DNA from 4 places in the Pseudoalteromonas sp. SG41-2 genome. Region 3 is predicted to be linked to each of the others. Evidence: predicted binding sites of a transcription regulator. Region 3 holds the regulator's gene; each other region holds the start of a gene.
The links. Region 3 encodes FliA, which starts transcription of late flagellar genes. Its sites were predicted from a motif close to CTAAAGNTNNNNNNNNNNNNGCCGATA; they were not measured.
Positions count from the first base shown of each region.

Region 1: pomA (flagellar motor protein PomA) is a predicted target of FliA. The motif match lies at 1,210-1,236, and genes of this name have one in related genera.
Region 2: H5186_RS17300 (VC2046/SO_2500 family protein) is a predicted target of FliA. The motif match lies at 1,258-1,284, and genes of this name have one in related genera.
Region 4: H5186_RS21045 (DUF5610 domain-containing protein) is a predicted target of FliA. The motif match lies at 1,507-1,533, and genes of this name have one in related genera.

Region 1 is NZ_JACJFK010000022.1:76,905-80,085, forward strand. It holds gene ispA ((2E,6E)-farnesyl diphosphate synthase) at 1-752, opposite strand, end outside; gene H5186_RS16720 (exodeoxyribonuclease VII small subunit) at 756-998, opposite strand; gene pomA (flagellar motor protein PomA) at 1,300-2,067, shown strand; gene H5186_RS16730 (flagellar motor protein MotB) at 2,070-2,990, shown strand; gene H5186_RS16735 (hypothetical protein) at 3,138-3,181, shown strand, end outside.
Region 2 is NZ_JACJFK010000024.1:38,309-41,489, reverse strand. It holds gene H5186_RS17320 (ion channel) at 1-132, opposite strand, end outside; gene H5186_RS17315 (M48 family metallopeptidase) at 218-949, shown strand; tRNA gene H5186_RS17310 (tRNA-Tyr) at 988-1,072, opposite strand; tRNA gene H5186_RS17305 (tRNA-Tyr) at 1,122-1,206, opposite strand; gene H5186_RS17300 (VC2046/SO_2500 family protein) at 1,319-1,840, shown strand; gene H5186_RS17295 (DUF6172 family protein) at 2,000-2,302, shown strand; gene H5186_RS17290 (general glycosylation pathway protein) at 2,509-3,181, shown strand, end outside.
Region 3 is NZ_JACJFK010000006.1:68,480-71,660, forward strand. It holds gene H5186_RS06635 (chemotaxis protein CheA) at 1-454, opposite strand, end outside; gene H5186_RS06640 (protein phosphatase CheZ) at 469-1,233, opposite strand; gene cheY (chemotaxis response regulator CheY) at 1,251-1,634, opposite strand; gene H5186_RS06650 (RNA polymerase sigma factor FliA) at 1,675-2,385, opposite strand; gene H5186_RS06655 (MinD/ParA family protein) at 2,412-3,181, opposite strand, start outside.
Region 4 is NZ_JACJFK010000040.1:20,807-23,987, reverse strand. It holds gene murI (glutamate racemase) at 1-292, opposite strand, end outside; gene H5186_RS21045 (DUF5610 domain-containing protein) at 356-1,477, opposite strand; gene trmA (tRNA (uridine(54)-C5)-methyltransferase TrmA) at 1,954-3,054, shown strand; gene H5186_RS21035 (DUF523 domain-containing protein) at 3,060-3,181, opposite strand, start outside.

The DNA.
Region 1 (3,181 bases), on a different contig from region 3:
GCAGGGTAGGTCGCTTTATTTGCTGCAACATCGGAGCCTTGTGGTTTACCTAAGACTTGGGTATCACCTTCGATATCAAGAATATCGTCTTGCACCTGAAAAGCCAGCCCAATTGCATCACCAAACTGTTTTAATTGTAATAATGTTTGTTGATTTGTATCAGCTGCGCATAATGCACCTAAAGTAATTGCACAATTTAACAAAGCACCTGTTTTTAATTTATGGATACGTTCGAGCTCAGCTAAATTGACTAATTTGTCAGTCGCTGCAATATCCAGTGCTTGACCACCGACCATACCTTCAATACCCGATGCTTTGGCAAGTGCTGCAATCATTTTTAACTGTTGCTGTGCAGGAACGTTAAATGAATGGTTAGCAATTAAATCAAACGCTAATGTTTGCAGCGCATCACCGGCTAAAATAGCATGAGCTTCGCCATAGACAATATGGCAAGTCGGTCTACCACGTCGCAGGTCGTCGTCATCCATCGCGGGTAAATCATCATGAACTAACGAATAACTATGAATACATTCAATAGCAGCAGCCAACACGTCTAAATCTTGTTTATTTGCGCCAAGCATTTTTCCCGTGGCATACACTAAAAATGGTCGTAATCGTTTACCGCCATTTAAAACGCTGTAGTGGGTGGCTTGTTTGATGCTGTGCTCGGTATCGAGCGGTTGCTCAAAATACCGATTGAGAGTGGCTTCAACATCTTGTTGAGCACATTTTATTTGCTCTGTTATTAACACCCGTTATTCCAAATCATTATCAAAGTTAGTAAGTGGTGACTGACTATCACTACCTATTAAAATAGCTACTTTTTGTTCAGCTTGTTGTAACTTACTTGAAGATGCGCCGGCTAAAGCAATACCGCGTTCAAACTGTTTTAATGATTGCTCAAGGGAAAGCTCTCCTTGCTCCATTTCTGTGACGATTAAGGATAATTCATCAAGCGCTTGCTCGAAGCTTAGGTTCTCTGGTTTTTTCGTCGCCATACTGATTTAACTTAGATGATAGAAATGTGAGGCCAATTTTAGGGGGAATGCTAAACTAGGTCAAAGGGTGATGCATTTTTTTTGAATAATTAATTGTTTTCTTGCCACTTTTAATTATTTATACCTTTACTTAAGCCTTGCAGGTTATCAATGGTAGCTTAAAATGCTAAACAGGGTTGAAAACTTTCATTTCATTTTTTTCATTAAATGGTTTAAGTAATTCAATAGATTGCCGATAAGCTGTTAATAATAAAAATTTGTTGCTGGTAGCAACAAAGCATCGATTCCTCTGGAGGGGTAAGTGGATTTAGCAACCATTATAGGTATTCTCGGAGCTATTGGTCTTATTGCTATGTCAATGGTACTAAGTAGTGGCGGCGAAGTGGCTATGTTTTATAACACGCCATCGGTGGTTATTGTTTTCGGTGGTTCGATTTTTATAGTGTTATCAAACTATACGATGAGTCAATTCCTCGGTATCGGTAAAGTCGCGGCTAAAGCCTTCATGTTCAAAATAGAGTCACCTGAAGAGCTTATCGAAAAAGCAGTTGAACTTGCAGACTCGGCCCGTAAAGGCGGATTTTTAGCACTTGAGGAAGCAGAAATACCCAATGCGTTTATGCGTAAAGGGGTTGATATGCTTGTTGACGGTCATGACGCTGATGTTGTTCGTGCCACCTTGCAAAAAGATATTTCTCTTACTTCTACTCGTCATGAATCGGGGGCCGGTTTGTTTAAAGCGCTTGCCGATATTGCGCCTGCGATGGGTATGATAGGTACTTTGATTGGTCTAGTTGCGATGTTGTCGAATATGGATGACCCTAAAGCGATTGGTCCTGCGATGGCGGTAGCGCTTTTAACAACATTATATGGTGCGTTTTTAGCAAACGTGGTGGCAATTCCTATCCAAGTAAAATTGGAATTGCGTAAAGACGAAGAAGCAATGAATCAGCGGCTAATTTTAGATGCGGTATTAGGTATACAAGATGGCCAAAATCCAAAAGTCATCGAAGGTATTTTGAAAAACTACCTCGCTGAATCAAAACGAAAAGTGGATACTGAGGAGTAAGCATGTCAGATCAAGAGTGCAAGTGTCCACCACCCGGGTTACCAGCATGGATGGGTACCTTCGCGGATTTGATGTCACTATTGATGTGCTTCTTTGTACTTTTACTCGCGTTTTCAGAAATGGATGTACTTAAATTTAAACAAATCGCAGGCTCAATGAAGTTTGCCTTTGGTGTACAAAATAAAATAGAAGTAAAAGATATTCCCAAAGGAACATCCGTTATCGCGATGGAGTTCACCCCAGGTAAACCTGAACCTACTCCAATCGAAACCATTCAACAGCAAACTGTCGAAATGACCCAGCAAATGCTTGAGTTTCAGGCTGGTGATGAAAGCTCAGCTGGCGGTCGTCAAGAGCAACGCGGTAATAAGCGTGGCGGTGAGTCACAAAGTACAGCGCAACAACAAGCATCAGAACAATCTATTTCTGCAGCTGATCAAGAGCAGGTTAATGAGTTAGTTAAAAAGATAGCCCAGCAATTGGAACAACAAATCATGGATGGTGCTGTTGAGTTGGAATCATTAGGTCAGCAAATTATTATTCGTATTCGTGAAAATGGTTCATTTCCATCTGGGAGTGCATTTTTACAACCTAAGTTTAAACCAATCATTCGTGATATAGCTGCGTTACTAAAAGATGTGCCAGGTGAAATTACGGTGTCTGGTCATACTGATGATTTTCAAGTTTCGAATGAGCTGTATACCAATAACTGGGACTTATCATCGAAGCGTGCAGTTGCGGTTGCAACTGAAATGCAAAAAGCGCAAGGCTTTGATAAAACCAGAATGGTTGTTGTCGGTCATGCCGAAACTCGACCACTTGTTCCAAATGATTCTGATGCGGATAGACGACGTAATCGCCGCGTGGAAATTTCAATAATGCAAGGCAAGGCTAAGGAATCAGATCCGATAGATGTTCGTTAAGATGCTTGGCAAAGTACCTAATTTAGCTTAAAGTAGTTTTTTAACAAGTGTAACGGAGTGTCTGATGAAAAACGTTGATAAATATAGCTATATGCCGGGCAATGGTTCTGGTGGCGATGATGAAGAGAAGAATGTTAAGTAACGTCAATGCCTAATTGGGTGAACAATTTAATTTTTATACTTGAATATAG
Region 2 (3,181 bases), on a different contig from region 3:
TTTTTGGGTCAGATCTAAGCCTGACTTATCAAATTTGGCATCATGCCAAAAACAAAAACCTGAACCCATGTCTGTTTCTTGACAATGATGGCCATCGGGAGAGGTATAACGACAACAAGGCTTATCAGGCATGTTTGATATCGCTTTATTTAATTCTACTTAGATATAGATTAGCAGTTATTTTGCAAGGTATTATAGTGACCTGTTAATTAGTTTAATGACTGTCGGTCAATTACAAGAGTTAGGTTTGTTTGAATATACATTAAAACGTAGTCGCCGCCGCAAAACTGTCGCTATCAAAGTCCAGCAACAAAGTGTCACAGTTTATGCGCCTGTTGGGGTTGCTAAAAAGGAACTTGAAAGCTGGCTGCTAAGTAAAACTGACTGGATCAATGCGCAAATTAACAAGCAAAGTCAAATGCTTGATACTCGCCAATACCCATTACAAGATAATCGCGTACTGGTTTTTTCACAACCTGTGATACTGACTTATGGTGTCAGCTCGCGCAGCGCATGGCAGCTAGTAAAAAATCAGCAGGGAGATGTGTTACAGCTAAATCTTTCTGGACGGGTTAAGCATCAGCAGCCAATGTACCAAACCTTGCTCGAAAGTTTTTTACATGAGCAATTAGAAAATTATATTGAAATGCGTGTACATGCTTATTGCCTACAAATGGCAGAGACTTTACCTAGCAGTATTCGCATTCATACTTATAAGCGTCGTTGGGGCAGTTGTAATCGACGACGAGAATTGACCTTTAATTTGTTATTAGCCAGTGCGCCGCAGAGTATTATTGATTATGTGATTGTGCATGAACTAGCTCACTTGAAATATTTAAATCACAGTGCCGCATTTTGGCAGCGCGTCAGTGAGTTTTATCCTGATTATAAGCAAGCAACAAAATGGCTAAAGCAACACGGTGCGAGTTTACAATGGGTAGTCGAATGAGTTAGCGAGAATAAAGTTTTGCTGATAGATAAGAAAAGTGGTGGAGGGAGCTGGATTCGAACCAGCGAAGGCTGAGCCGTCAGATTTACAGTCTGATCCCTTTGGCCGCTCGGGAACCCCTCCACACTAATTTTGTCGCATTTGGCCCCACTTAACTTAGCGGTAAGAAAAGTGGTGGAGGGAGCTGGATTCGAACCAGCGAAGGCTGAGCCGTCAGATTTACAGTCTGATCCCTTTGGCCGCTCGGGAACCCCTCCAATGCAACGGCGCTGATAATAGCAAAGTGAGCATTTAAGTAAAGAAAAAAGCTAAAGAAATATTAAATAAAGCCGATAAATATCTATTACTAACTGCAATCGGCTAAAGTCTATGCAAATCGATGATTTGTTAATCACAGAGAGTCAACTTAACAATCGTCTTGCCAAAAGTGTCTCAGAACACCGTCGTGGCGAGTTTGCATTATTATTGGCAATGCTTTCTCATGACGTGTTAGATTTTAGTCAATTTCATCTCCCTAAAACCCCATTTGATGCACATGCTTCAACACCAACTGAAGCGCAATTACGTGAACAATTAGGGGCAGGGCCTGAGCAAGCATTGGCTCCAGATGAATTTGATATGCTCATTGGCCAACATAATGCACAGCTATTACAACAAGGCAGCATGGCAGATATTCGTTTACGTTCGTGCCTTGCGCCGGAACCATTAGTGATCAGAGATGATAAAAACCATATTCCACTAATGGTGATTGATAATTGCGAACTAGTCGTGCGAAAGCGTCATTTAGATAAAGAAACACAGCTAGATCATCCGCAAATGGATGCGGCTGCATTTTACGATAGCCTTAATAATGCAGATCTTCATCAACCCTTACACCTTGCCCAAGCGTGATATTAAGCTGTAATAATTATCGGTAAAAATATTTTATTTATTTTAGTGTAAAAAAAGCATCCACAAACTAAATGCAATTGCTATAATGACCCCAAATGGCATTTCCAATTTACTTGGTATTATTGCCATCATCATTAAATCAAGGTAATTAGGAACGTAATGAAGAAAACATTCACGCTGAATCACGAGAAAATCAAATACCCTCGCATGGTAGATGCTGCAAAGCATGAAGTAAAAAAGTATTTGAAAAGAGAGCGTAACAAAACGTTGCCAATTGATGCTGATTACTGGGCATTTGATTGTAAATTTGGTAACACAGCTGAAGATGCCCAAGTGGTGCACGTTGCTGAAATTAGCAACTCAATCAGCGAAATTGAAAAACAAGGCTTAGAGTCGTTTTATGTTGAAATCATTGCTAGAGCTGCACAACGTCAAGTGCAAGACTCTGATGATGAAATTTAAAAGTAATTGATTTAATGAAAGAATGGGCTAAGTAGCCCATTTTTTGTGCTTGCAAAAAAGTAAGTCCAGCAGTTTATTTTGCACCCGGTTGGTGCGAAATGGATCTTTTCTCTTCTTCAGATAATGCAACCAGTTGATTTATAAGTTTTTGTAAAGTTGGTTCCGTAATTGCTATTACTTTTAATAATGCAGTTAGGAGCAAACACATGGCAAGAATGAGTTATATCAGTAGCGTCGAACGTTACCAAGAATATCAAACCGTGATCCACGACTTACTTGACTCAGTGCTAGCAAGCTTAGAAGACGGTGTTAAAAAACAACAAGATAATCGTTACTTAATCGCTCAATACCCATTTTTAGAATTACAATACTGTCTAGATAAAAATGGCGTGCAGCTAGGTAACAATGTCTGCTTTAAACGTCAGTATATGAAAACCTTAAATAATCATGGCGATTCACAGGATTTGAGTGAACGGCCGTATTTTCAAGGTATCCAACAGCAGCAACATACTCGTTTTACGCCGCCCTATATTTCGATCGCGACCAATCACTTATGTATTTCAGCAATAAAATCGTTACATGCTTCATATGGCGAAAATCGCTATTTAGTGATTGATGTATGTCTAACGCAATTAATCGAATTTATTATGGGGGATCGTACTCGCGCCACGATGACGCCATTTTTTAAAGCGGGTTATGGCATTATTGTCAGTTGCTTATTTATCTTAGTGTTATTTTTACTTGGTAGGGTGTTTGGTGATATTTATAGCTTACTGTTTGTCCGCTCTATAGAAAATGATCCGCTCGAACCGTTTACGATCATCATTTTTATCACCCTCGCGTTAGCAATATTTGATTTAGGTAAAACGATTCTCGAAG
Region 3 (3,181 bases):
CATCAGCATCAACAACAGGGATATCGCCTGCAGGTTCAGCACTGCCAGTTAATTCTTCAGCCGTTGGCGGCAGCCCCAATTTATGTAAAACAGCGAGTAATTCTGGATTTGCTGGTTCTGGTTTTTCTCTACTTTGGATAGTCGCAAACATTTCGTTGATAGTATCGAGTGCTTGCAAGATCACGTCCATCAGTTCGGAATTAACCTTACGAACACCTTGACGCAATAAATCGAAAACGTTCTCTGCACCATGGCAAGCATCGACTAGTTCAGTCATGCTTAAAAAGCCTGCGCCGCCTTTTACCGTATGAAAACCACGGAAAATTGCATTGAGTAATTCGGTATCATCTGGGTTATTTTCAAGCTCCACCAGCTGTTCTGACAAAAGCTCAAGAATTTCTCCAGCCTCTACTAGAAAATCTTGTAAAATATCTTCATCGACTTCAAAGCTCATGCAGTTTTCTCCTCTTAGAAGCCCAAGCTTGATAATAAATCATCAACATCATCTTGTCCTGAGACAACATCATCACGAGATTCTTTATCAATAATTGGCCCTTCAGGGCCTGCAAGTGTATTTTCAGCAGGCGGTTTTTCAATGACTGGTGCTATTGTTTTTGTTTCGCTATCATCTTGGCTGCCAAATGCTGTCAACAAGTGGATCAAGCTGTCTTCGACTTCTCTAACAAGCTCGATAACCCGACGGATCACTTGACCGGTTAAATCTTGAAAATCTTGTGCCATTAACACATTGGTCATGAGTCCTTGCAACTCATCCGTTTTAGTTTGCGAGCTATTCATGAACTTATCTAAGCTATGGCAAAGTGTTTTAAATTCACCTAGCTCGATTTCACGATTCATTAAACGATCCCAAGTGGGTTTAATGTCTGAAATGTCATCTGCAAGCTGTTGGGCAATGGGTAAACTTGCTTCTACAGCATCCATGGTTTTATTAGCAGCGTTTTCGGTCATTTCCATAACATAGTTAAGACGCTGCTTCGCGTCGGGTAGTGCATCTTTGGTCAAATCAGCTAAACGTGTATCAAGCTCAAAATTTTTCAACGCATCATGAAGCTGACGCGTAAGTTTGCCTACTTCGGCAAATAATTCTGATTGCTCTTTTGACGCCGCATCAATAATTAACTGATCAGCTTTATCTTGTTCACCGTTTTCAAGGTAAACCACAAGCTGACGGGCTTGTTCTAAACTGATCTGAGGCGCAGCAGGTGCTGACATAAGCCTCTCCTATTTATTTAACCTAAACGCTCAAACACTTTTTCCAATTTGGTTTTCAGTGTTGCAGCTGTAAATGGTTTAACGATATAACCGTTAACACCAGCTTGTGCAGCAGCAACAATTTGTTCTTTTTTAGCTTCTGCTGTTACCATTAAAACAGGAATGTGTTTCAGGCTGTCATCGGCCCTAATAGCGCGCAAGAGATCGATTCCTTGCATGCCAGGCATGTTCCAATCTGTAACTACAAAATCAAATTCTTGATTCTGCAACATCGGTAAAGCTGTTGAGCCATCGTCAGCTTCTTGTACATTTGTAAAACCCAAATCTCTTAACAGATTTTTGATAATACGTCTCATCGTCGAAAAATCATCAACAACAAGAATTTTCATGTTTTTATCCAAAACATCCTCCGGTGAGGTCTGAACCTATATTTACTTACTACTAATTAATCCAGTCATTGATTTTTGCTTTGAGCTTAATCATCGCCTGACCATGTATCTGACTCACACGCGATTCACTTACATCGAGTATATGTCCAATCTCTTTTAAATTCATTTCATCGTTATAATACAGCGACAATACTAACCCATCTCGTTCAGGTAAAGATTGTATAGCTGTTAATAATGATTGATTAAAGCGTTCATTTTTAACGTTATTAAAGGGCTTGTCCAGTGCTAAATCATGTCCCACTGGTGTGATAACATCTTCATCTACCCCTAAGTCTTCTATACCTAACACTTTACTTGAATTTACATCACTAAGAATATGATGGTACTCATCTAGCGTAATATCAAGTTTTTCAGCAACTTCACTGTCTTTAGGTTCTCGATTCAGGCTGCTTTCTAGCTCACTAATCGCTTCAGCGACTCTGCGGCTATTACGGTGCACTGAGCGTGGAGCCCAATCACCTCGGCGCATTTCATCCAGCATCGCACCACGGATACGAATGCCTGCAAAGGTTTCAAAGCTTGCACCTTTAGTCGCATCAAAGTTCTTTGATGCTTCAATTAACCCTATCATCCCCGATTGAATCAAATCATCGAGTTGCACACTCGCGGGTAAACGAGCGATTAAATGACAAGCCACTTTTTTGACTAAGGAAGCATGTCGCTCAACAATCACATTTAAATTTTGTGTCGATTGATATCCCATCGCTTTATTCACCGATGCCGTCATAGTTAGCCGTTTACTAATTTTTCTATGAAAAATTCTAAATGACCAGATGGTTGATTAGGTATAGGCCATTTAACTGCTTTTGTCGCTAATGTTTTAAATGCTATTGCTGCTGGGGAACTTGGAAATAAATCAACAATCACTTTCTGACGACGAGTTGCTTTACGCATATTTTCATCATACGGGACTGTTGCTACCAATTCCATTGAGACATCCAAAAAGCGATCCGTTACTTTTGAGAGCTTAGCAAATAGTTCCTGGCCTTCACGCATGCTGCGCACCATATTAGCAACGATTTTAAATTTATACACACCGTGCTCACGACTCAATACTTTGATTAATGCATAAGCATCAGTTATTGAGCTCGGTTCATCACATACTACTACCATGACATCTTGCGCTGCGCGCGAAAAACTTAATACCATGTCAGAGATACCAGCAGCAGTATCAACAATTAATATATCAAATTCGGTATTTAATTCACTAAAAGCGCGAATTAAACCAGCATGTTCTGATGGTGAAAGTTCCACCATACTTTGTGAGCCTGACGTCGCTGGTACTATTTTAATTCCTGCAGGCCCTTCAACTAAAATTTCATCGAGCTCGCATTCACCTGATAGTACATGAGATAGATTACGCTCTACCCTAAGTCCTAACATCACATCACAATTTGCTAAACCCAAATCGGCATCCAGTACTAACACTCGGTTTCCGAGCTGACCCAACGCAATCGCAGTGTTAAGTGAGACGTTAGTTTTCCCTACGCCACCTTTGC
Region 4 (3,181 bases), on a different contig from region 3:
GTACTACACCGACGATCGGTATCGTGGTTAATTCGCGAAGTGCGCTCAGTGCTGAAGTAGATGCGGTATTACAAGCAATAACTAACACATCAACGTGTAATTGTTGTGTTTCTATAAAAATTAATAATCCGCTGAGGCGCTGAATTATGGTTTGTTGACTCAGCTTTCCATAAGGTAGGTAGGCGTTATCCATAAAATAACTATAACGGCCATCAGGTATGTATTGCTGAATATGCTTCAGCACTGTGGTACCACCAATGCCCGAATCAAAAACCATGATATGAGGTGACAAACAACTCGCTCCTTATAATAACTAAGCTGAGCAGTTTGCCACGCGGTATACTGAAAATAAAGCTTATGCTTCACTCTCTAGTGCTGCTGAGCGCAATTTATTCATTTGCTCAAACATTGATTTTGTATAGTCGACTAATTTGCCTATTTCCTCTTGGTCTTGATTTAACCATTGTAAAATGCCTGACAGTTCATTTTGCAAACCAAGATCACCCGCTTTATTAAAGGCATTTTTTAGATCGTCATTAAATGGAGCTATTTTTTCAGCCACAGCTTTCTCTGGTGTTGGTTTATTCTCTTCATAGCCTTTTATTGCTGCATACGTTTTAGTTTGCTTTAAGTCCATTGAAAACGCGACTAGCTGTTCGTTGCCTAAGTTGAGCTCTTGTGCTTGTTCAAAGGCTTGTTCCAAATCACCACCAAAAAATGTTTTACTAACATTTTGCAAGTCTTCCATCATTGCATTAATAGCCTTTTGTTCATCTTCGTTTAAGTCACCATTTACTGACATGCTAAATGATAACTCCCGCGATTGTGATGATGCACTGGCATAGCCTTCATTTTGACCATTACGCTGATAACTACTGGCTGATTGCTGTTTAAATGCATCAGCAAAACTAATACTCACCTCGTCACCTTCTGCAGTGGTGAAGTTATACTGAGCATTATTACTTAAACTTAAATACTGTGCTTGAGTAACACTGACAGAATCCGGTTTAGGGTTAAATAAATCCTCTTCAAACTCATCCAGGCCATTAAAAATACCTTCTTTGGATTTTTCTATGCCCTGCTCAATTTCGTCGTTTAGAATACCGGTATCTTTTAATTCACCATAAGCATCATCAATACCTGTTTGCACACCTTTGCGTGCATCACTAAGCATACCTTTGAGTTTTTCATTATCGGCTCCATTGACTTGCGCTTTCTTAACGGCACCAGTTACAAAGTCCAAAACGTTTTTGACGATTTCTTCAAAATCAAATAGTGGCTTGTCTTTTTTCTCTTCCGCGACAGGTAAGCCTAAGGCCTCAGCCATTTTGTCACCTAACACTTTTGCTGCTAATTCTTTACCACGTTGCTGGTAACTATCTTGAGGCGACTGTATTGTAGGTTGCTGTAATGCAGCTTTGTTACTGTATTTATTGACGTTGTTGTTTGGAACAAAGCCAAAGTTGCCAATTTTCATGATCCGACTCCTATTTTTGCTTACTTAAGTATCGGCCCAAAAATAAATAACTAAAGTAAAATGTACAAAAAAACAGCATTTGCTATTACTCAAAATTAGGGCCTGTTGACCTTTAAGGATTAAAATTTGTTCAACCTCGGGGCGATTTAATCGCGGCGCGAGATTTGTAACCTAGTGGGCTAAGTAAAAATTGAGCAAAGCTTCCGCGTCCTGCTCACGCCCCTTACTTACATCCATGTAAGTAACAAAGAGTTAATCGCCCCTAGGCAGAACCCTTCGGGCAGCGCGCGTTTGGCATTTATGCTACGTTATCGCCTATTTATGGGGAATAACCACACTACATAGGCTCTGCCTTGCCTAAAAACCAAACGCACAGCTGCAAAATTAACCTAGAAAGATAAACAGACCCTAGACAAATAATCCCTGCCCCCTACAATAGCGCCGATAAACAGCATAATGAAATAAGGTAGTAGGTAATGGCGGTTATAAAGATCGATACAACAGGATACGACGCACAGTTAAATGAAAAAGAGCAACGTATCATTGCGCAATTCCAACGCTTTGGTGTTGAACAATTAGAAGTCTTTACCTCTGAGCCAATTCATTACCGTCAACGCGCTGAATTTAGAGTATGGCACGATGGCGATGAGTTATTCCACATTATGTTTGATCAAGCCACCAAAGACAAAATCAGAGTCGATGTGTTTGACCCTGCAGCGCCGCTAATTGGGGAAGTAATGCAGGCAATGATCGATAATCTTAAAGGCTGTGAAGTCTTGCGTCGTAAATTATTCCAAATAGATTATCTTTCTAGTTTAAGCGGTGAGATTTTAGTGAGTCTGCTTTATCACAAACCACTCGACGAAGAATGGCTAGCAGCTATCAAGTCACTAAAAGAATCATTGAGTGAGCGCTTTAAAATTGATTTTATTGGGCGTGCTCGCAAACAAAAAGAAGTACTCGGTGATGATTTTGTTACTGAGCGTTTAACAGTTAATGGCCAGCAACTTATTTACCAACAAGTTGAAAACAGCTTTACGCAGCCAAATGCTAAAGTAAACATTAAGATGCTGGAGTGGGCACAAGACTTATGTAAACCACTAAAAAATGATTTACTAGAGCTCTATTGTGGTAACGGTAACTTTTCAATTGCCTTAGCTGGTTCGTTTAATCGTGTATTAGCAACCGAAATTTCTAAATCGTCAGTACACTCAGCGCAGTATAATATTGCTAAAAATAACGTAACTAACTTAGATATCATTCGTATGTCGAGCGAAGAGTTTACTCAAGCTATGAAAGGCGAACGAACCTTCTCACGTTTAGAAGGGATTGACTTAAGCAGCTATGATTGTCAGACCATTTTAGTTGATCCGCCGCGCGCAGGCATGGATACACTAACATGTGATTTGGTGGCTAACTACGAGAGTATTATTTATATCTCATGTAACCCTGATACGCTTGAGCGTGATTTAGAGCACCTAACTCGCACTCATGAAGTTAAACGGTTTGCGATTTTTGACCAATTTCCATATACCCACCACATTGAATCAGGGGTATTTTTACAACGTAAATTGTAAAGTATCTATGCCAGTGCTTTTACTAGCGCTGGCATTTGCTGCTCACTAAAGACTTTAATACCATTCTTTTCTAATAGCGAAGCCGTTAATCCCATTCCAACCACCTTAATACCACTGTGCGAGCCAT